DNA from 3 places in the Clostridioides sp. LIBA-2809 genome. Region 2 is predicted to be linked to each of the others. Evidence: riboswitches for the same ligand, from Rfam matches in the RefSeq annotation. Region 2 holds a riboswitch; each other region holds the start of a gene.
What was found. A riboswitch is a leader RNA that binds a small molecule or an ion and turns the genes downstream of it on or off. The one in region 2 is predicted to bind S-adenosylmethionine.
Positions count from the first base shown of each region.

Region 1: linked by a shared signal. The riboswitch ahead of ACTG44_RS09695 (O-acetylhomoserine aminocarboxypropyltransferase/cysteine synthase family protein) and the one ahead of metK (methionine adenosyltransferase) in region 2 are both predicted to bind S-adenosylmethionine.
Region 3: linked by a shared signal. The riboswitch ahead of ACTG44_RS06075 (homoserine dehydrogenase) and the one ahead of metK (methionine adenosyltransferase) in region 2 are both predicted to bind S-adenosylmethionine.

Region 1 is NZ_CP197004.1:2,015,210-2,022,885, forward strand. Features, by position in the region: gene ade (adenine deaminase) at 1-1,038, shown strand, start outside; gene bcp (thioredoxin-dependent thiol peroxidase) at 1,301-1,765, shown strand; gene yaaA (peroxide stress protein YaaA) at 1,775-2,518, shown strand; gene ACTG44_RS09690 (cation-translocating P-type ATPase) at 2,645-5,302, shown strand; SAM riboswitch class I at 5,356-5,458, shown strand; gene ACTG44_RS09695 (O-acetylhomoserine aminocarboxypropyltransferase/cysteine synthase family protein) at 5,566-6,831, shown strand; gene ACTG44_RS09700 (homoserine O-succinyltransferase) at 6,853-7,676, shown strand, end outside.
Region 2 is NZ_CP197004.1:178,295-185,970, forward strand. Features, by position in the region: gene fabZ (3-hydroxyacyl-ACP dehydratase FabZ) at 1-315, shown strand, start outside; gene yyaC (spore protease YyaC) at 426-935, opposite strand; SAM riboswitch class I at 1,124-1,227, shown strand; gene metK (methionine adenosyltransferase) at 1,364-2,557, shown strand; gene ACTG44_RS01215 (YkvI family membrane protein) at 2,876-3,973, shown strand; gene recD2 (SF1B family DNA helicase RecD2) at 4,234-6,453, shown strand; gene ACTG44_RS01225 (ComF family protein) at 6,498-7,238, shown strand; gene ACTG44_RS01230 (BglG family transcription antiterminator) at 7,572-7,676, shown strand, end outside.
Region 3 is NZ_CP197004.1:1,254,319-1,261,994, forward strand. Features, by position in the region: gene ACTG44_RS06035 (TIGR03960 family B12-binding radical SAM protein) at 1-1,206, shown strand, start outside; gene ACTG44_RS06040 (TIGR03936 family radical SAM-associated protein) at 1,208-1,909, shown strand; gene ACTG44_RS06045 (Rne/Rng family ribonuclease) at 1,927-3,348, shown strand; gene rplU (50S ribosomal protein L21) at 3,449-3,760, shown strand; gene ACTG44_RS06055 (ribosomal-processing cysteine protease Prp) at 3,775-4,092, shown strand; gene rpmA (50S ribosomal protein L27) at 4,106-4,396, shown strand; gene obgE (GTPase ObgE) at 4,507-5,784, shown strand; gene ACTG44_RS06070 (YhbY family RNA-binding protein) at 5,814-6,182, shown strand; SAM riboswitch class I at 6,274-6,380, shown strand; gene ACTG44_RS06075 (homoserine dehydrogenase) at 6,483-7,676, shown strand, end outside.

The DNA of each region.
Region 1 (7,676 bases), 1.8 Mb from region 2:
ATAACTTTTGATGAAGTATATGAAAAATTGAGAGCAGGTCTAAAGATTTTAATAAGAGAAGGTAGTGCAGCGAAGAACTTGAAATCCATAGTAAATGGATTGTTAAAGTATAACTTGCCAATTGAAGAATTTATGTTTTGTACAGATGATAAGCATTTAGATGATATAGAAAAACAAGGTCATATAAGATGGAATATAAAATGTGCAATTGATTTAGGAATGGAGCCTATCAAAGCCATAAAGATTGCAACATATAATTCAGCAAAAGTATATGGGCTAAAAAAGATTGGAGCAATAGGAGCTGGTTATAAGGCTGATATTGTTGTGCTGAATAATTTAAATGAAATGGAAGTAGATACTGTCTATAAAGATGGTAAGCTAGTAACTAAAGAAATATTCTCTAATTATAATTATGAAATTAAAGACAAAGAGTTACTTAATACAGTTAAGTTTAAAGATATCAGCAAGGAGAAAATACAGCTAAAATCAAATACAAAAAATTATGTAATGGAAATTGTACCTTATCAAATTTTGACAAATAAATTATATGAATCTATACCAAATGTAGATGGATATTTTGTTCCAAATGAAGATTATTCAAAGCTTTGTGTTGTTGAGAGACATAGAATGACTGGAAACATATCAATTGCTCCACTAAAAGGATTTGGTATAAAAAATGGAGCAATAGCTACTACTGTGGCTCATGATTCTCATAATATAATAGTTGCAGGAGATAATGATGAGGATATAATAATTGCAATAAATTATTTAAAAGATATTCAAGGTGGTTATGTAATTGTATCAAATGGAAAAGTTCTTGCACACTTAAGTCTTCAAGTAGCAGGACTAATTAGTACTCTTCAGGCTGAAGAAGTGCAAGAAACGACTGATAATATGTTGGAGATAGCAAGAAGTATGGGAGTTCCAAAATATGTAGACCCTTTTATTACACTTTCTTTTATGGCACTTCCTGTTGTTCCACAAATAAGACTTACTGATTTGGGTTTGTTTGATGTTGAAGAATTTAAATTTATATAGACTATGAAAATGGTAGTAAATTGACAGTATTTAATATATATTAAATACTGTCAATTTTAATTAATGGATTAGTTAATCTGATTTTAAGTTTAAATACTTTAATCGAGATATTTATGGTATATTTTTAGAATATAAATATTATGAAAATTATATATTGATGAGACTTTATATATAAAAAATAAAAAATTTTATTTATGTACAGATATATAGGGTAATAATATATAATATAAAATTATCAATAAAAACAAAAGGAGAGATATTTATGTTGAGTATAGGAACAAAAGCACCAGAATTTACATTAGAGGATAAAGATGGAAATAAAGTAAGTATGTCTGATTTTAAGGGAAAAAAAGTAGTAGTATATTTTTATCCTAAAGACAATACACCAGGTTGTACACGTCAAGCTTGTGCTTTTAGAAATGCATATGATGGATTTAAAAAGGATGATGTACAAGTTATTGGTATAAGTAAAGATAGTATAAAATCACATCAAAAATTTGCAGAAAAACATGAACTTCCATTTATTTTACTTTCTGACCCTGATTTAGTTGCTATTAAAGCATTTGATGTATGGAAAGAGAAAAAAATGTATGGAAAAACTGCATTGGGAGTTGTGCGTGCAACTTATATCATAGATGAAAATGGAATTATTGAAAAAGTCTTTGAGAAAGCAAAACCAGATACAAATGCACAAGAAATTCTTGAATATTTGGAAAAACAGGAGTAATAAGAATTTATGATTATAATGTTATCACCAGCTAAAAATATGAAGCATATAGAAGCCTTTGATAGAGATTTGAGTTTACCCTGTTTTATAGATAACACAAAAGAAATAGTGGAAAATATAAAGGCATTTAGCATAGAAGATTTTAAAAACAGAATGAAAATCAATGAAAAATTAGCTATATTAAATAAAAATAGATTTGAGAATATTAAGTTTGATACACTTGGAAGCCCTGCAATCTTAACTTATGATGGAATTCAATATAAAAATATAGAGGCAGATAGTTTTACAAAACAAGATGAAGAGTTCGCAGACAATTGTATTCGAATCATAAGTGGATTGTATGGGGTTATAAAACCGTATGACAGTATATATGAGTATAGATTAGAAATGCAGACAAAATTACAGGTACGTGAATTTAAGAATTTGTATGAATATTGGGGAAATAGCATATATGAACAATTAATCAAAGAAAAAAGGGCTATCGTTAATTTGACATCAAATGAATACAGTAAATCCATAGAAAAATTTATTAAAGATAGTGATACATGCATTACATGTACTTTTAAAGTAAGTAAAAATGGTAAATTAAAAGTTGAATCTACACAAGCAAAGAAAGCTAGAGGGATGATGGTAAAGTATATTGTAAAAAACAGAGTAAGAGATACTGAAGAACTCAAAAAATTTAATTTAGGAGGATATAAGTATCAAGAAAATTTATCTGATAATGGTGAGTACATATTTGTAAAAGAGTAGATTTTTATTAAGCATTAAAAAGTATTGTTAAATTTAGGTAAAATATACTTATTGTGTATTGAATTGAACTTGATTTTAAAATATAATTATTCTTAAATCAAAAAAAGAAAGGAGTGATCTTCCAAAATGGAAAATCACAAACAGATGCCTTGGCATTCAAGAGCAACTCATGAAATTTTAGAAAGTCTAGATTCATCAGAGGAGGGGCTCACCGATACCGAGGCGGAAAAACGGATTAAAGAGAATGGTTTAAATGAACTGAGAAAAAAACCACCTAGAACAACTTTACAAATGCTTTGGAGTCAAATTACAGATGCTATGGTTTTAATACTAATAGGAGCAGCCATATTATCCTTGATATTTGGAGAATTTACAGAAGCTTTTGTAATACTAATAATTGTAACAGTAAATGCAGTTATTGGAATTGTTCAAGAAAAAAAGGCAGAGTCATCGTTAGAAGCATTAAAAAATATGAATTCACCTATAGCTCGTGTTATGCGTGAGGGTGAAGAAAGTGTTATTCCAGCAAGTAATCTTGTAGTAGGAGACATTGTTTTTTTAGAGGATGGAGCGATGGTCCCAGCAGACCTTCGTTTGATAGAAACATCGAGTTTAAAAATTCAAGAAGCTTCATTAACAGGAGAATCTGTTCCATCAGAAAAAGATTCAGATACAATCTTATCTGAAGAATGTGTATTAGGAGACCGTAGCAATATGGCTTATACATCCTCAATCGTCACATATGGTAGAGGTGTAGGTGTTGTAGTTGCAACTGGTATGGATACAGAAGTGGGTAACATAGCACATCTTTTAGATTCACAAGATGATTTTGATACTCCTATAAAACGTAAACTTAATACTGTTGGAAAGACATTAAGTGTCATAGGTATTATTGTATGCGTTGTTATATTTGCAATAGGTGCATTTTATCAGAGACCTCTCTTGCCAATGTTTATGATTGCAATTTCCCTTGCCATATCAATTATTCCAGAGGGATTACCTGCAACAGCTACTATTGTAATGGCTTTAGGCGTACAACGTATGGCTAAAAGAAATGCTTTAATTAGAAAATTACCTGCTGTTGAAACATTAGGAGGAGCTACAGTAATATGTTGCGATAAAACTGGTACATTAACTTTAAATAAGATGACTGTTACACATATTGCTGTAAATGGAGATTTTGAGTCTGGAAAAGTTACATCAATAGACACTGCATCTGAAAAACATCCACTAGTATATAAAGAAATTGTTTATGCTGGTGCACTTTGTAATGATGCGTGTATTAATCCAGATAAAACAGATGAAATATTAGGTGACCCAACAGAGGGTGCATTAATTTTTATGGCCAACAAATTTGGAATAGATCAAGAAGCTCTTGAAGAAGAATATCCACGTGTATTTGAACAGCCTTTTGATTCTGATAGAAAATGTATGACAACTGTTCATAATATAGATGGAAAGATTACTGCTTATACTAAAGGTGCAGTAGATGAAATTCTTGACTTATGTACTAAAATATTAACATCAAAAGGCGAAAGAAATATTACCGAAGTGGATAAAAAGAATATACACGAATTATGTCTTACTATGTCTAAAGATGCATTGCGTGTACTTGGTTTTGCGAAGCGTGAGATTTCATCTATACCAAAAGAAGATAATGAAAACATAGAATATGATTTGACATTTATAGGTATGGTTGGTATGATTGACCCTCCAAGAACTGAGGTAATTGATGCAGTAAATACTTGTAAAGAAGCAGGTATAAGAACCATAATGATAACAGGTGACCATAAAGTTACTGCCACAACAATAGCTCATGAATTAGGAATATGGAATGAAGGAAATACTGTTATATCTGGTGATGAACTTGATAATTTAAGTGATGATGAACTAGATGAAGCTGTTAAAAAAGCTACAGTATTTGCACGTGTGTCCCCATTTGATAAACTTAGAATTATACAATCTCTAAAAAGAATTGGAGAAGTACCAGCAATGACTGGAGATGGAGTAAACGATTCTCCTGCCTTAAAATCTGCTGATATTGGTATAGCTATGGGTATAAGTGGTACAGACGTTGCAAAAGATTCTTCTGATATGATTTTAATGGATGATAGCTTTACAACGATTGCTTATGCAATAAAAGAAGGTAGACGTGTATATAGAAATATACAGAAAGTTATACAATTCTTACTTGTTGGTAATATAGCAGAGATACTTACATTGTTTGTTGCAATATTATTAAATTGGGATACTCCACTTCTAGCAGTTCATATTTTGTGGGTAAACCTTGCAACTGCTACACTTCCAGCCCTTGCGCTTGGAGTTGACCCACCAAGTAGAAATATAATGAAGCATCAACCAGTAAAATCAACGACCTTGTTTGAAAAGAACCTTATACAAAGAGTAGTTACTCAAGGTATATTTGTGGCAATAATGACTATTTTAGCATATAAAATTGGTCTTAATATAGAAAACCATGCTGTAGGTCAAACAATGGCATTTTGTGTATTAGCATTTTCACAAATGTTAAGAGCTTTTAGCCAACGTTCAAATACAGATTCCATGTTTAACAAAAATAATGGTAAGAATCCATTTCTTTTAATTTCATTTTTAACTTCTGCGTTACTAATAGCAGTAATACTATTTGTACCTGTTTTTAGAAATGCATTCAGTTTAACTATTTTAAATGGTTCAGAATGGCTTATAACAATTAGTTTAGCCATAATGTCTGTAGTTCAAGTAGAGATTGGAAAATTTATTAAAAGAAAATTTTTAAAAAAATAGTTGACAAAATTAGGAAAAATATATAAGATATAAAACATAGAAAAATTAAATAAATCTTATCCAGAGAGGTGGAGGGACTGGCCCTATGAAACCCGGCAACCAGTATATTTATATACATTGGTGCTAAATCCTGCGGCGAAAGCTGAGAGATGAGTATAATTAAGCTTATACAGAGCCTGAGTTATATACTCAGGCTTTATTTATTTTAAATCTCATCTGATAAATAGTTTAATTTTTTACTAAAATCTAAGGGGGATACAAAAATGTATAATAAAGAGACAATATGTGTGCAAGGAAATTACAAACCAGGAAATGGAGAACCAAGAGTTTTACCTTTATATCAAAGTACAACTTTTAAATATAGTAGTATAGACCAACTTGCTGAACTATTTGACTTAAAAGTTGATGGACATATATATTCAAGAATAAGCAATCCTACTATTCAAGCTTTTGAAGAAAAGATAAGTCTACTAGAAGGAGGAGTATCTTCTGTGGCTGTGTCATCAGGTCAATCTGCAAATATGTTAGCAGTTTTAAATATATGTAAATCAGGAGATAGTATACTTTGTTCTTCAAAAGTATATGGAGGAACATTCAATTTATTAGGACCTAGTCTTAAAAAATTTGGAATAGATTTGATATCATTTGACTTAGACTCAAGTGAAGATGAAATAGTAGCACTTGCAAATGAAAACACTAAAGTTGTGTTTGCAGAAACACTTGCAAATCCAACTCTTGAAGTTATAGATTTTGAAAAAATAGCAAATGTAGCTAAGAGAGTGAATGTTCCATTTATAGTCGATAATTCACTAGCATCACCAGTGCTTTGTAATCCTCTAAAATATGGAGCAAACATAGTTACTCATTCTACTACAAAGTATTTAGATGGCCATGCTTCAAGTGTTGGAGGAATTATAGTAGATGGAGGAAACTTTAACTGGGATAATGGGAAGTTTCCAGAGTTGGTTGAACCAGACCCAACATATCATGGAATAAGTTATACTCAAAAATTTGGAAATGCTGCATATGCAACTAAGGCACGAGTTCAACTACTTAGAGATTATGGAAATTGTTTAAGTCCATTTAATGCATATCTTACTAATTTAAATGTTGAAACACTTCACCTTAGAATGGAGAGACATAGTGAAAATGCACTTAAAATAGCCAAATTTTTAGAAAAACACGAAAATGTAGATTGGATTAACTATCCAGGACTTGAAGATAACAAGTATTATGAGAATGCGAAAAAGTATCTATCAAAAGGATGTAGTGGAGTTTTATCATTTGGAGTAAGAGGTGGGCTAGAAAATGCCAAGAAATTTGTGGAGAAATTACAGATAGCATCTTTAGTTACACATGTTTCAGATGTAAGAACATGCGTTATACATCCAGCTTCAACTACTCATAGACAATTAACAGAAGAACAATTGATTGCATCTGGAGTATTACCTTCACTAATAAGATTATCCGTTGGAATAGAAAATGTAGAGGATTTAATAGCTGATTTAAATCAAGCTTTAAATTTCTAAGAGAAAGAGAAGTGAAAAGATATGGCTTTAATACTACCAAAAGGATTACCTGTTATTAATAAATTATTGGATGAAGGAATAGATGTAATTTACAAAGAAGATTTTAATAAAGAATTAAAATATGAAAAAAGTATAGATACAAAGATAGCTATATTGAATTTAATGCCTATAAAGATGGATACAGAATTAGATTTACTTAGAAGGATAGACAAAACAGGATTCAATGTATCTGTGGAATTTATTAAAATCTCAACAAGAGAAAGTAAAAGAGTATGTAATGAATATGTTAAGGATTTTTATAAAACATTTGATGAAGCCAAAGAAGAGTACTTTGATGGCTTTATAATAACAGGAGCTCCAGTTGAACAAATGGAGTTTGAAGAAGTTGATTATTGGAATGAACTAGAAGAAATTATGGATTATTCTAAAAGAAAAACTAAATCTACATTATATATATGTTGGGCGGCTCAAGCAAGTCTTTACAAATACTACAATGTAAAAAAACTTCCATTAAGTCAAAAATGTTTTGGAGTATTTAAGCATAAAGTAGATAAAAATAGTAAAATAGTAGATGGATTTGAAAAAGAATTTTTTGCTCCACATTCAAGACATACTACTATAAATACTGAAGCTCTAAAAAATAATAAAGAATTAAGTATTGTAAGTCATTCTAAAGAAGCTGGTCCTTATATAATTACAAATTCAAGAGATGTATTTGTAATGGGACATGGTGAATACGATAAGTACACTCTTGATAAGGAATATAAGAGAGATATAGATAGGGGCGATGAAATATCAATACCTCAAAACTATTATATTAATAATGACCCTTCAAAAGAGCCAAC
Region 2 (7,676 bases):
ACAGTTAACGAGCCATTTTTTCAAGGTCACTTTCCAGAATATCCATTAATGCCAGGAGTTTTGATAGTAGAGGCTTTGGCGCAAGTGTGTGGAGTTGCAATGATGTCTGTAGAGGAAAATAAAGGAAAATTAGGTGTATTTGCAGGTATAGATAAAGTTAGAATTAAGAGAGAAGTAAGACCAGGAGATACATTAACTATGGAAGTTGAAATGACAACTCTTAGAAGAAATATAGCTAAGGCAGATGCTAAAGCATATGTTGGTGAAGAGCTTGTCTGTAAAGGTGAATTAATGTTTGCTTTGGTTGAAAAGTAAAAACTAACAACATAAGAGTAAAAAGGTAGATAATTTGGAGTATTTAATCAGATACTCTAAAATATCTACCTTTTTATATAAAGAATTTTATCGGTTACTTCACATTGGACTTAGGTGGATACTAATAAAGCTAAAGCTATTGTTTCAGCTAAGTCCAATATAAAGCTAAGACGTATATTATTAAATGAAAGTCTATTGTTTTCATCAATTTTATCTACAATTCCCACTATAGAATAATTTCCTATTTGAGGTAGTTTTTTGCCAACACCTTTTCCGGGCAGGATAGGTCCTTCTCTAATTTGTATATTACCTATGTTACTCTGCGACCCCAAGCAAGCATCTATAGCCAAGAAGTTACCTTGCATATGTGTATTTTTTATAGTATCTAAAGACTCATATATGTTTAAGGCGTGAATAGGGTTATCTAGTGTACCGTAAACGGGGTATTTAAATTTACTGTTCTTAAGTATTGTTCCAACTAAAGGGCCTAAAGTATCACCTATAGCCCTGTCTGTTCCTATGCAAACAACAATCGTATTTTCATTAATTATAGTTTTTAGAACTGAACTTAGCATCTGTATAACATCATCATCGCTGTAATTTACTTTAGCTAAATACAATAGGAACACCCCCTTCAAAAAAATATATGAATAAAAAACAGTAAAAAGACCTAACTTTAAATTTCAGATAGAGATAATATTTTATTTGTCTTACAAAAAAAGGTATGGGAAAAATATGACTAAAAATCTTGACAAAATTTTAAAAAAATAGTAAGCTAGTAAAGTAAAACAAAACTTAAATCTTGATTACCTTATCAAGAGCGGCTGAGGGATAGGCCCTGTGAAGCCCAGCAACCACCCAAATGGGAAAAGGTGCTAATTCCTACAAGACAAAAGTCTTGAAAGATGAGGTCAGTTAATTAGTATACAATTACGATTATTAACCTCTTCTTATAAAGGAGAGGTTTTTTATTTTGAGTAAAATTTCTAAAATTAAAAATAAGGTAAAACCTATAATAAAAATTAAGAATGTATAAGGGGGAATAAAAATGGCAAGACATTTATTTACGTCAGAATCAGTTACAGAAGGACATCCTGATAAGATATGTGACCAAATATCAGATTCAATATTAGATGCATTATTAGAAAAAGACCCACAATCTAGAGTAGCTTGTGAAACTACAGTTACAACTGGATTAGTTTTAGTAGCAGGAGAAATAAGTACATCTGCTTATGTAGATATTCCTAAACTGGTAAGAGAAACAGTAAGAGAGATTGGATATACAAGAGCAAAATATGGATTTGACTGTGATACTTGTGCAGTTATAACTTCTATAGATGAGCAATCTGGAGATATAGCTATGGGAGTTGATGAAGGTCTAGAAAGCAAGACTGGAGAAGAGATAGAAGAAGAAATAGAAAAAGTTGGAGCTGGAGACCAAGGTATAATGTTTGGATTTGCATGCAATGAGACTCCAGAATTAATGCCACTTCCAATATCTTTGGCTCATAAATTATCAAGAAGACTTACAGAAGTTAGAAAGACAGGTTTAGTTGATTATTTAAGACCAGATGGAAAAACTCAAGTTACTGTTGAATATGAAGGAAATAAAGCTGTAAGAGTACATACAGTTCTTATATCAGCTCAACATTGTGAAACAGTATCAAATGATAAAATAAGAGAAGATATAATTAATCATGTTATTAAAGAGGTTATACCAGCTGAATTACTTGATGAAGAAACTAAAATTTATATAAATCCAACAGGAAGATTTGTTATAGGAGGACCTCAAGGAGATACAGGTCTTACAGGAAGAAAAATAATAATAGATACTTATGGTGGATATTCTAGACATGGTGGAGGAGCTTTCTCAGGAAAAGACCCTACAAAAGTTGATAGATCTGCTGCTTATGCAGCTAGATATGTTGCGAAAAATATTGTTGCAGCTGGTCTTGCAGATAAATGTGAGATAGAACTTGCATATGCTATAGGTATAGCTAGACCACTGTCTATATTTATAGATACTTTTGGGACAGGTAAAGTTTCAGAAGAAAAACTTGTTGAATTAGTAAATAAACACTTTGATTTAAGACCAGGAGCTATAATAAGAGACTTAGATTTAAGAAAGCCACTTTACAAAAAAGTTGCTGCTTATGGTCACTTTGGTAGAACTGATATAGATTTACCTTGGGAAAAAATTGACAAAGTTGAGCAATTAAGAAAAGATGCTCTAGGTGAATAATTTTTAACTAAGAGACTGTTAGAATGTAATTTTAAGATTACTTTCTAACAGTTTTTTTATTGTAGATTAAATATTTTTAATAAATGTAAATTTCTCATCATATAATAAACAAACAGTATTTAATTAGATTAGTGTATTTTGTTTTATAATATTATGGTAAATTGATACATATTATAGGATATATGTTAAAAACTGGTTAAGAATGTGTTAACTACTGTTAAATTATTAAAAATATATTGAAATATCACAATAATACGTCTAATATAATCTTAATAAACTTACACTTAAAAAATTATTTTAATTAGGGGGGAGTAATGTATGTCAGGCAAGATAAATGTTAAAACTGTTATAAGTTTTGCTGGAGCTTATGTGGCTACTGTAATAGGCTCTGGATTTGCAACTGGTCAAGAAATACTGCAATTTTTTACGTTTTATGGATATGCTGGTATTATAGGTGGAATAATATCTATGGTATTATTTTCATGGTTTGGAGCAGAAGTTATAGATAAAGGAAGAGAATTGAAGCTTAAGGAGCCAATAAAGATTTATCAAGTATACTGTGGAAAATATCTTGGCACATTCTTTGAATGGTTTGGACCACTATTTTTATTTGGAACATTAGTAATAATGATTGCAGGAGCAGGAGCTACATTATCAGAGTACTATGGATTAAATCCATATGTAGGTAGGATTGGTATGGCAATCGTTTCCCTAATAACTGTTTCTTTAGGTTTGACAAGGCTTTCTAAAATACTAGGTAATATAGGTCCTATAATAATAATATTTACACTTTTAGTAGGAGCTATTAGTTTGTGTAGTAATATTGATGCTTTACCAAATGCTGGAGCTATGGTTGATAGTCTAAACATTAAAACTGCTACATCAAGTGGGTATTTCTCAGGTGTGCTTTATACTTGTTATAATGTAATAATAGTAATAACATTCTTGACAGGAATGGGTTCTTCTGCAGTAAATAAGAAAGATGCTGTGTGGGGTGGTATAATAGGTGGAGTAGCTCTTATGGCAGCAGCTATAATGATGAATTTAGCATTACTTTCAGACATAGGAAATATATATACAAAAGAGATACCAGCACTTTATTTAGCTGATAAGATATCTCCAATAATAGGTATTTTATTCTCAGTAGTTCTTTTATTAGGAATATACACTACAGCTGTACCACTATTATGGTCAGTAACTAATAGATTTGTAGAGGATGACCATCCTAAATTTAGAATGATAACAATAGTAGTAAGTATACTAGCATGTATAGGAGGTCTATTGCCATTTGATAAGCTAGTAGGAACACTATATCCGTATACAGGTTACATGGGAATTTTGATTTTACTATGTATGCTTTATAGAAGAATTACTAAAACCAATGGGTATAAGGAAAATAAATCTGAGATAAGTTAATATTAGAATAAATTTATGAAATTTAGTTTGTACTTTACACATGAAGTAATTAAAATAAAATAGTTATTAAAATATGGTACCTGTTTTCTAAGGTGCCATATTTTTTGGATGCACATTTTTTTTGTTTCTGATAAAATGTATAATAGTTGGAAATTAGGTTAAGTATAAAAATATAAAAACTTTTCTAGAACTATCATAGTCTAACATATAAAATATACTAACTTAAATGGAGCGAGTATTAGTATTTTTAGGAGATAAAAATGGAAAAATTAGAAGGAATGATAAGTGAAATAGTCTTTAAAAATGAGGACAATGGATATACAATAGCTCATCTGGTAAATGAAAAGGATGAAATTGTAATTGTAGGATGTATGCCTACTTTGGCAATTGGAGAGAGTATCGAAGTTGAAGGTAAATGGGTAAACCATAAAATTTATGGTACTCAGTTTGAAGTGAATAGTTTTATGCCAGTGACACCATCATCCTTAGAAGGAATTTATGTTTATTTATCTTCTGGAATGATACATGGTATTGGTGAAAAAATGGCTAAGAGAATAATTGATAAGTTTGGTGTAGATACACTAAATGTGATACAAAATTCACCAGAAAGACTACAAGAAGTAGAAGGTATAGGGAGTAAAAAGGTAAAACAAATAGTAAAAAGTTATGAAGAAGACAGAGAGCTTAGAAACATCATAATAGAACTATCTCCTTTTGGAATAACGCCAAATTACTGTCTAAAAATATATAAGAAATATAAAAGCAGTGCAATAGAAGTCATAAATAAAAATCCATACCAACTTGCTGAAGATATAAGAGGAATAGGATTTAAGGTGGCTGATAGTATAGCCAATAAAATTGGCATAGATAAAAATTCTAAAGATAGAGTTTGTCAGGGAATTTTATACACTTTAAATAAATCTCTAAGCAATGGACATACATATTTACCAGAGCATGTTCTAATACAAGATTCGGAAAAATTATTGGAGCTAAATGGAGAAATAATAAAAGAGTGTATAATGATGTTAGTTTATAACCAAAAAATACATATAGAGAAAGTAAACAATGAAAATCTTATATATCTTATGCCATATTATTTAGCTGAAAATGGAGTATGTAGTCAAATCGTAAAATTATCACAGTATGAATTTGAAGACTTGAAAATAGATATAGATAGTGAAATTAATATTTTAGAAGAAGATAAAAAAATCAAGTTAGCAGAAAAACAAATTTTAGCAGTCAAAGAATCTATTAATAGTGGAGTATTAATTATAACTGGTGGTCCAGGGACTGGTAAGACAACCACTATTAACTCTATCATAGAGATATTTGAGAATAATGGTAAAAGTGTGACCTTAGCAGCTCCGACGGGAAGAGCAGCAAAGAGAATGAGTGAAACTTCTGATAAAGAAGCAAAAACTATACATAGATTATTAGAAATGGGTTTTTCAACAGATGATGATTTAACTTTTTTTAAAGGTGAAGAAGACCCAATAAATTCAGATGTAATCATTGTTGATGAGGTATCAATGGTAGATATAATTTTAATGTACAATCTACTTAGAGCTATAAAGATAGGAACAAGAGTAATTTTGGTTGGAGATAGTGACCAACTACCTTCTGTAGGAGCTGGAAATGTACTTAAGGATATGATTGATTCTAATATTATAAATGTGGTTAAATTAAATAAAATATTTAGACAAGCACAAGAGAGCATGATAATTGTAAATGCTCATAAAATAAATAATGGAGAGCCGCTTTATTTAAATACAAAAGAGAAAGATTTCTTTTTTATAAGAAAATCTACCAATGAAGAAATATTAAATGAAATAATAGGATTAGTTAATGAAAGATTACCTAAATTTTATAAAGTTGATAAATTAAAAGACATACAAGTTTTATCTTCAATGAGAAAAGGAGAGTTAGGAGTTACTAATCTCAATATAGAGTTACAAAAGTATCTTAACAAAAAAGAAAAATTTAAAGTTGAAGAGAGTTTTTCTAAAAGACTCTTTAGAGTAGGCGATAAAGTAATGCAAGTAAAAAATAACTATACAAAAAAATGGGAAACAGAAGACCAAAAAGAAAGTGGAGAAGGCATCTATAATGGAGATATAGGATATGTTTATCATATAGATAAAGATAAGAAAACTATATATGTATTATTTGACCAAACTAAAATTGTATCTTATTTATATGATGAATTAGATGAAATTGACCATAGTTTCTGTACAACAATACATAAAAGTCAAGGAAGTGAATTTCCAGTTGTAGTATTACCAATAACTTGGGCTCCTCCCATGTTACTTAGCCGTAATTTGTTATATACAGCTGTAACAAGAGCAAAAAAATTAGTTGTATTGGTTGGAGATGTAAAGTATCTTGAATATATGATAAAAAATAATAGAGTGAACCAAAGGTATTCAAATTTAGGATATAAGTTGAATAAATTTAAGCGAGAAGGGTTGTTGATAGAATAAATATGAAAATATGCAATGATAATTTTATTAAGCGTTTACAAAACATGATTAATAAATGTCTGGATTTTATATATCCTGAGAATATAAGTTGCATAATTTGTGATAAATCCATAAAGAAAACAAATACTTATTCAATATGTAAAAGCTGTTTTAATGAAATGAATTTTATACAAGATGGTTGTATGAAATGTGGAAAACCAATAACACGTCATTCAATTGAAAAGGAGTTTTTTGAAGACTGTAGCTATTGTTTTAATAAAGATTTTTATTTTGATAAATCTATATCTTGCATTGAATATAATGATGTAAGCAAAAAGATAGTATTAGGACTAAAATATAATCAAAAAACATTTATGGCTAGGTATATAGCTCAGATAATGAAAGAAAAATTGTATTTGGAAAACTTAAAATTTGATTATATACTATTTGTTCCACTTCATAAAAAAAGGTTGAACAAAAGGGGATTTAATCAAGCACAAAAAATAGCGTCTAATTTAAGTAAGATACTTAATATTCCATTATTAGATTGTATAAGTAGAAAAAAATATACAAGAATGCTCTATAAATTAAACAAAAAAGAAAGAAAAGAAGAACTAAAAAATGTATTTGAAGTTAAGGAAAATATAAAATTAATAAATGATAAAAATTTACTTTTAATAGATGATATATTTACTACAGGTTTGACAACAAATGAAATTTCTAAACTTCTAAAGTTATCTGGTGCTAATAAGGTATTTGTATTGACTCTACTGACAAGAGCAAGTGATAATTATGTTATGGAATAATCTTATATGTTGACAATTTTAATTTAAAATATTAAAATGAATAAGTGATATTTAGGTCTGTGGTTGAAAGTCCAAGCCAGTCGCAGGCAAAAGGATCCACGTAAGTTAACACTAAAAATTGGGTTAATGATCATGGTGCGGCTTAGAAGTAAGACCTACCGATAATAAAATCGAGAGAGAGTAGTAGTGCGGCGAACCCAAGCGAACCCTCCAGTAGGCGAGTGTGGGGTCAAAAACCAGGTCAGCTAAATATCATATTAAAGAGAGCTAGCATAATACTTTTATGTGTAGCTCTTTTTTGTATATAATAAATTAAGGCTAAGTCATAAAGAGGTGATATATTTGAACAAAAGACAAGAAAACTTATTAACAACATTGCTATTAAAAGAAGAGTTTATAAATGTCAATGAGATTGCCAATGATTTTGAATGCTCAGAA
Region 3 (7,676 bases), 1.1 Mb from region 2:
GAAGATGGTACAGTTCAAAGTGTAACTCCTAATAGAGATGGAGTTCCTAAGAATCCTACTAAGAGAATAATAAAAGATGTTGAAACTGTAGACTATCCAGAGAAACTAATAGTACCTTATATAGATACTGTTCATGATAGAATAGTGTTGGAATTATTCAGAGGATGTACAAGAGGATGTAGATTCTGTCAAGCAGGTATGATATATAGACCAATAAGAGAAAAAAGTGTTGAAAGACTTAAAGAAATATTAGATAAATTAGTTAAAAATACTGGATATGATGAAATATCATTATCATCACTTAGTACAAGTGACTATAGCAAATTATCTGAGCTTACTGATTATTTGGTAGACGAGTATGCTTCTAATAATATAGGGATTTCTCTTCCATCTCTTAGATTAGATAACTTCTCAATGGAAATTGCTGATAAAATACAACAAGTAAGAAAGTCTGGACTTACTTTTGCTCCAGAGGCGGGAACTCAAAGACTTAGAGATGTTATAAATAAAGGTGTCACAGAAGAAGATTTGGAAAATGCAACAGAAAGAGCTTTTGAGATGGGATGGAATAGTGTCAAACTATATTTCATGATTGGTTTACCAACTGAGACTTATGATGATTTAGATGGAATAGCTAAATTAGCATATAAGGTTATTGATATTTACAGAAAAGTAAATGGAGGTAAATTAAAGAGAAGTTTTAGCGTTACAGTAAGTACTTCTACATTTGTACCAAAGCCATTTACACCTTTCCAATGGCATGGACAAGATACTACAGAAGAAGTAGTTGAGAAGCAAAGACACTTAGTAAATAAATTGAGAAACAACAATATAAAATACAATTACCATGATTCAAAAACTAGCTTGATGGAAGCTGTAGTAGCTAGAGGGGATAGAAGGATAGGAAAAGTTATATATGATGCATTTAAACTAGGTGCAAAGTTTGATGGATGGGCAGAACACTTTAATTTGGATATATGGAAGGAAGCTATGGAAAAAAATAATCTTTCTATAGATTTTTATGCACATAGAAATAGAACTTATGAAGAAGTATTTCCTTGGGACCATATAGATGTAGGTGTTAATAAAAAATTCTTAATTAGAGAAGATGAGAATGCTAAAAAAGAAAAAATCACTTCTGATTGTAGACATAATTGTAATGGCTGTGGAATAAATATACATGATATAGGAAGGGGGCTTTGCTAATATGAGTAAAATAATAAGAGTAAAATTTAAAAAGGAAGGCGATATGATATATATATCACATCTTGACCTTCAGAGATTATTGCAAAGAGCATTTAGGAGAGCTGAAATAAACTTATCACATTCTCAAGGGTTTAATCCTCATCCTAAAATGAGTTATGGTAATGCTTTGGCTTTAGGAACAGAAAGTCAGGGAGAGTATGTAGATATTGAGATAGAAGAAGATGATTTATCAGTAGAGGAGTTCTTAAGTAAAGTATCAGTTCAACTTCCAGATGGAATAGCATTTATCAAAGCAAAAGAAATTGATAGACAAACACCTTCTCTTTCTTCTGTGATAGATTATGGAGAATATCTGTTTAATATAGAGTTAAAAAGACCTCTAACTAAAGAGTTTGTAAAAAGAAAAGTAATTGATTTTATGAATAATAAAGAAATAATTATAACAAAAAAGAATAAAAAAGGGAAGATGGTAGAAGTTGATATAAGACCTATGATAAGAACTTTTGATGTTTTAAATTTAGAAGATGAATATATTACTCTTACCGCTACTATAGCTACAGGTTCAAAGACTAATTTAAATACTAATATACTTATTCCAAAAATATTAGAGATGTTTGAATTGAATGTTGACCCATTAGATGTTGATATATTGAGAAGAGATTTATATGTATTAGAAGATGGTGAATTAGTGACTCCTATGTAGGCTCGAGAGGTGAAGTTGTGAAAAAGATAGTTATCGAGTCCTTAGTAGGGTCTCAGAAAACAGCAGTACTTGAAGATGAAAGGTTAGTAGAACTTTTTGTTGAGGATAATTTAAATAAAAAGACTGTATCCAATATATACCGTGGAATTGTAAAAAAAGTTATACCAGGAATAGAAGCTTGTTTTGTAGATATTGGCTTTAAAAAACTTGCTTATTTACAATTGAAAAAAGGAAGTACTATAAAATCTGGTCAAGATATTCTAGTGCAAGTAAATAAAGAAGAAATAGGAACTAAAGGTGCAAAATTAAACACTGAAATTAGTATTTCTGGAAGGTATATTGTCTATATACCTTCCAATGATAGAACTACAATATCGAATAAAATTACTGATGAAAAAGAAAGATTTAGATTAAAAAAAATTACTAAGGCAGTAAATAAAGAAAATTTAGGCTTAATAATAAGGACTGAGGCTCAAGGTTGCACTCATGATGAAATAAAAAAAGATATAGAAGAGTTGAAATTAAAGTATGAAAACATTTTAAAAGAATATAAACTTGGTATTGGACCAAAATTATTATATAAATCCTTAGATTTTGCAACTAAATATGTAAAAGATAATGTGAATGATGATATTGAATCTATAATTACTAATAGTTATGATAGATATTGTGAACTCAAGTCTATTTTGAAGGGAATAGACAATACTTATGCTGATAAACTATGCCTTGAAGAAAATAGAGATGTATTTGATTTATATAGAATAGAATCTCAAATAGAGAAGTTATTAAATAAAAAGGTATGGTTAAAGAGTGGAGGTTATCTAATAATTGAAAAGACAGAAGCTCTTACAGTCATAGATGTAAATACAGGTAAGTTTGTTGGAACTGGCAAACTTGATGAGACTGTTTATAAAACTAATATTGAAGCTGCAAAAGAAATTGTAAGGCAACTTAGAATTAGAGACATAGCTGGAATAATAATAATTGATTTTATTGACATGCATAAGAAGAAGCATCAAAATGAAGTTTTACACCTCTTAGAGGAAGAATTTAATAAAGATAAACGAAAAGCTGAAGTGTTAGGTATGACGAAGCTTGGTTTAGTAGAAGTTGCAAGGCGTAGAGAAAAAGAGTCTATTGATAAGTATTATCTAATGTCTTGTCCATGTTGTGATGGTGCACAAACGATAAAATCTATACATCATATGGTAGATGGCATTGAAAAAGAAATTATGAGAATAAGTGAGCATACAGTCTATAAAAATATAATAATAGAGTTTAATGATTTTATTTTTGAACAAATAAAAGAATATTATATGGATATAATTGATAAAATTGGTGAAAAATATAATATAAAGATTTCTTTAAACGCAAATGCTACATTAAAACACAATAAAACTAATGTTATTTTCGATAAAATAGTTGACAATAAAATGTAAATATTTTATAATTAATAATTGTAATGCCGCACAGTAAAGGTTTAAATCTTCAAATGAAGTACCTTGTACTGGCGAGTTTGAGGCCGAGGAGGTGTATTTAATGTACGCTATAGTAAAGACTGGTGGAAAGCAATATAAAGTTTCTGAAGGTGATGTATTATTCGTTGAAAAATTAGAAGCTAACGCAGGTGATGTTGTTACTTTAAACGAAGTATTAGCTTGCTCTAAAGATGGAGAATTAAAATTAGGTTCTCCAGTAGTAGAAGGAGCATCTGTTCAAGCTAAAGTTGTTGAACAAGGTAAGGCTAAGAAAGTTATAGTTTTCAAGTATAAAGCAAAAAAAGATTACAGAAGAAAACAAGGACATCGTCAATCATACACTAAGATAGTTGTAGAAAAAATAAACGCTTAGTTGTTGGTTAAGTTATGATAAAGGTAAAATATTATTATAATGATGATTTCTTGATACAAGGTTTTTGTTTAAAGGGACATGCTGATTTTGATGAAATAGGCTATGATATAGTGTGTGCTGCAGTTACATCTAATGCTATTGCAGTTATAAATTCTTTAGACAAATTACAAAAGATTGAATTTGAAAAAGTAGTAGGAGAAGAAGGTCATATAGAATGTATAGTTAAAGATATACATATAAAAGATGCACAATTATTACTAAATCACTTTCAATTAGCGGTTGAAGAAATTAAACGGGAATACCCAAAAAATATAAAAATTTTAAAAAAGTAGGGGGTGACTCCATATGTTAAACATGAATTTACAATTATTAGCATCTAAAAAAGGGGTAGGTTCTTCTAAAAATGGTAGAGATTCTATATCTAAAAGATTAGGTGTTAAGAGATTCGATGGGCAATTAGTAACTGCTGGAAGTATAATAGTTAGACAAAGAGGAACTAAAATACATCCAGGAACTAATGTTGGAAAAGGTAGCGATGATACTTTATTTGCATTAGTTGATGGTACTGTTAAATTCGAAAGAAAAGACAAGAAGAGAAAAAAAGTTAGTATATATCCAGTAGCAATAGCTGAGTAATATACATAAAAGGAGTGTTGAGGCACTCCTTTTTCTTATAGTACTGATGAATTTATAATAGTGTTTTTGGTAATGCTAATTAAAAGTTTTTAATTAAGTAGGTGAAGAATTTGTTTATAGATAAGGCAAGAATATTTGTTAAGGCTGGAAATGGTGGAAATGGTTCGGTAGCATTTAGAAGAGAAAAATATGTTCCAGCTGGTGGACCAGACGGCGGAGATGGTGGTCGTGGAGCAAGCATCATATTTGAAGTTGATTTGGGTCTTAGAACTCTAATGGACTTTAAGTACCAAAAAAAATATCAAGCTCAAAATGGTGGCGACGGAAGCAAAGGTAAAAGAGCTGGTAAAAATGGAGAGAATCTAGTATTAAAAGTACCAGCAGGTACAGTAATAAGAGATGAGGCTACAGGCCTTGTATTGGCAGATTTAAAGAAAGAAGGAGATATAGCTGTAGTTGCAAAAGGTGGTATAGGTGGTAAAGGTAACCAACACTTTGCAAATGCAGTAAGACAAGCTCCAGCTTTTGCAAAATCTGGTACAGATGGAGAAGAAAGATGGGTAACTCTTGAACTTAAAATGATAGCAGATGTAGGTCTTTTAGGATTTCCTAATGTAGGTAAATCAACATTTCTATCAGTGGTAACTAAGGCTAAACCCAAAATTGCAAACTATCATTTTACAACACTAACACCAAATCTAGGTGTCGTTCAAACTAAGTTTGGAGATAGTTTTGTACTTGCAGACATACCTGGAATTATAGAGGGTGCTTCTGAAGGTATAGGATTAGGGCATGAATTCCTAAGACATGTAGAGAGAACAAAGGTATTGATACATATTGTAGATATATCTGGACTAGAGGGTAGAGACCCTATTGAAGATTTTGACAAGATAAATGACGAACTTAGATTGTACAATGAAAAGCTTTCAAAGAGACCACAAGTTGTTGTTGCAAATAAGTTTGATATACTAGAAGATGAAAGTAAGTTTGATACATTTAAGAATGAGTTAGAAGGCAGAGGATATACAGTATTTAAAATGTCTGCAGCAACTCGTCAAGGAATAGATGATGTAATAGCCTATGTCTCTAAACTTTTAAAAGAAGTAGAAGATGTGGAACTAGTTTCAGAAGAAGAAATGTACAGACCAGAACTTGATATTGGTACTGAAGAAGAATTGAGTATAGATATTGAAGATGGTGTGTATGTAGTTACAGGTAAAGCACTTAGAAGAATAATGTATTCTGTAAATTTTGATGATATGGAATCTCTTCAATATTTCCAAAAAGCTATGGAAAGTCAAGGTGTGTTTGATAGACTTAGAGAAATGGGAATAGAGGATGGAGATGTAGTTAGAATTTACGAATTGGAATTTGAATTTTACAATTAATTTTAGTATAGGATTATAGAGGTGAGGATATGTTAAAAGGAAAACAAAGAGCGTATTTAAGATCTTTGGCAAATACTTTAAAACCTACTACACAAATTGGTAAAGAAGGTGTCACAGAAAGTTTCTTAGAGCAATTAGATGATATGTTAAGAGTTAGAGAATTAGTAAAAGTTACTATACTAGAAAATGCAGGTCTTGATGCTAAAGAAACTGCTAATGCAGTATGTGAAGCTTTAAGAGCTGAATTTGTGCAAGCTATTGGTTTTAAATTTACTATTTATAAGAGAAATGTTGAGGAACCTAAGATACTTTTCCCAGGACATGAACAGGCAAAAGCCAAGGTTAAAAATAATAATGTTACAAAAAAAGGTAAACCAACTAAAAGAGCAGCTAGATAATAGTATATATTCTTTTAGTAAAATAAGTTAAAAAAATAGTGACAATTGGCAAAAATTGTATTATACTATTAAACATAAATTTAAATTAGCAATCTTATCAAGAGAGGCAGAGGGACTGGCCCTATGAAGCCCGGCAACCAGTATATTTTATTATACATTGGTGCTAAATCCTGCAGCAGTTATGCTGAAAGATGAGTATAAACCCGTCATATGGCTTGAGTTTATACTCAAGCTTTTTTAATTAGTATATTTATACATATAAATAATTTAATATAATCAAAATGATGGGGGTATGTAACAGTGAAGATAGCAATATTAGGGTATGGAACAGTAGGAAGTGGATTAATTGATTTAATAGAAAATAATACTTCAAAAAGAGATATAGAAATAGTTGGAATTTTAGTTAAAAATAAAGAGAAACATAAGTCTAAAAAGTATTTTGATAAGATAACAACAGATATAGAAGATATATTTGATAAGGATATTGATATACTAGTTGAAGTAATTGGAGGATTGAATCCAGCTTTTGATTATGTAACAAGAGCATTAAATAAAAAAATACATGTAGTAACAGCCAATAAAGACTTGCTTGCAGAGAGAGGTAGCGACCTTATAGAATTAGCCAATTTAAATGATGTTAGCATTAAATTTGAAGCATCTGTAGCAGGTGGTATTCCAGTTTTAAAGCCATTGATAGAATCATTAGAAGGTAATAATATAAAGAGTATAAATGCTATTTTGAATGGAACTTGTAATTTTATATTATCAAAGATGTATGATGAAAATCTACCGTATGATGTAGCTTTAAAACAAGCACAAGAATTGGGATTTGCAGAAGTTAACCCAGATGCAGATGTTTTAGGATATGATAGTGCTAGAAAACTATCTATATTATCTACTTTATCTTATGGAAAAATAGTATATTGGAAAGATTTATTATTAGAAGGAATAACTTCAATAGATGAAAAAGATATAGAATACGCAAAAAAATTAAATTGTAAGATAAAATTAGTTGCTAGAAGTAAGTATGAATCAGGAGAAGTAAGTGGGTTTGTTAGACCAGCATTGGTTGATAATGATAATATGCTTTCAAAAATAGATAATGAGTTTAATGTAGTGATTCTAGTAGGTGATTCAGTAGGTGAACTTTCTTTTGTGGGTAAAGGAGCTGGAAGAGGTGCAACAGGTAGTGCTGTCTATGCTGATATTATAGATATAATAGATAATAGAAATGCAAATATAAAGTCTTTCTCAAAAGGAAAGTTGGATTTAAGTGGACTTATAGAAGATGAATGTAGTGCTGTAGTTAGATTTGATGGATATGATAAAGATGGAATTTTAAAATGTTTAGATAAATATGTGGATAGCTATGACATTATAGATGATGAAGAACTAGCGATTTTTGTAAATGCAAATTCAGAGCATAAAATTGATAGACTTTTGGAAGATGTAAAAAGAAATAATTATAGTAAATCAGCTAAGAAATTATTGAAG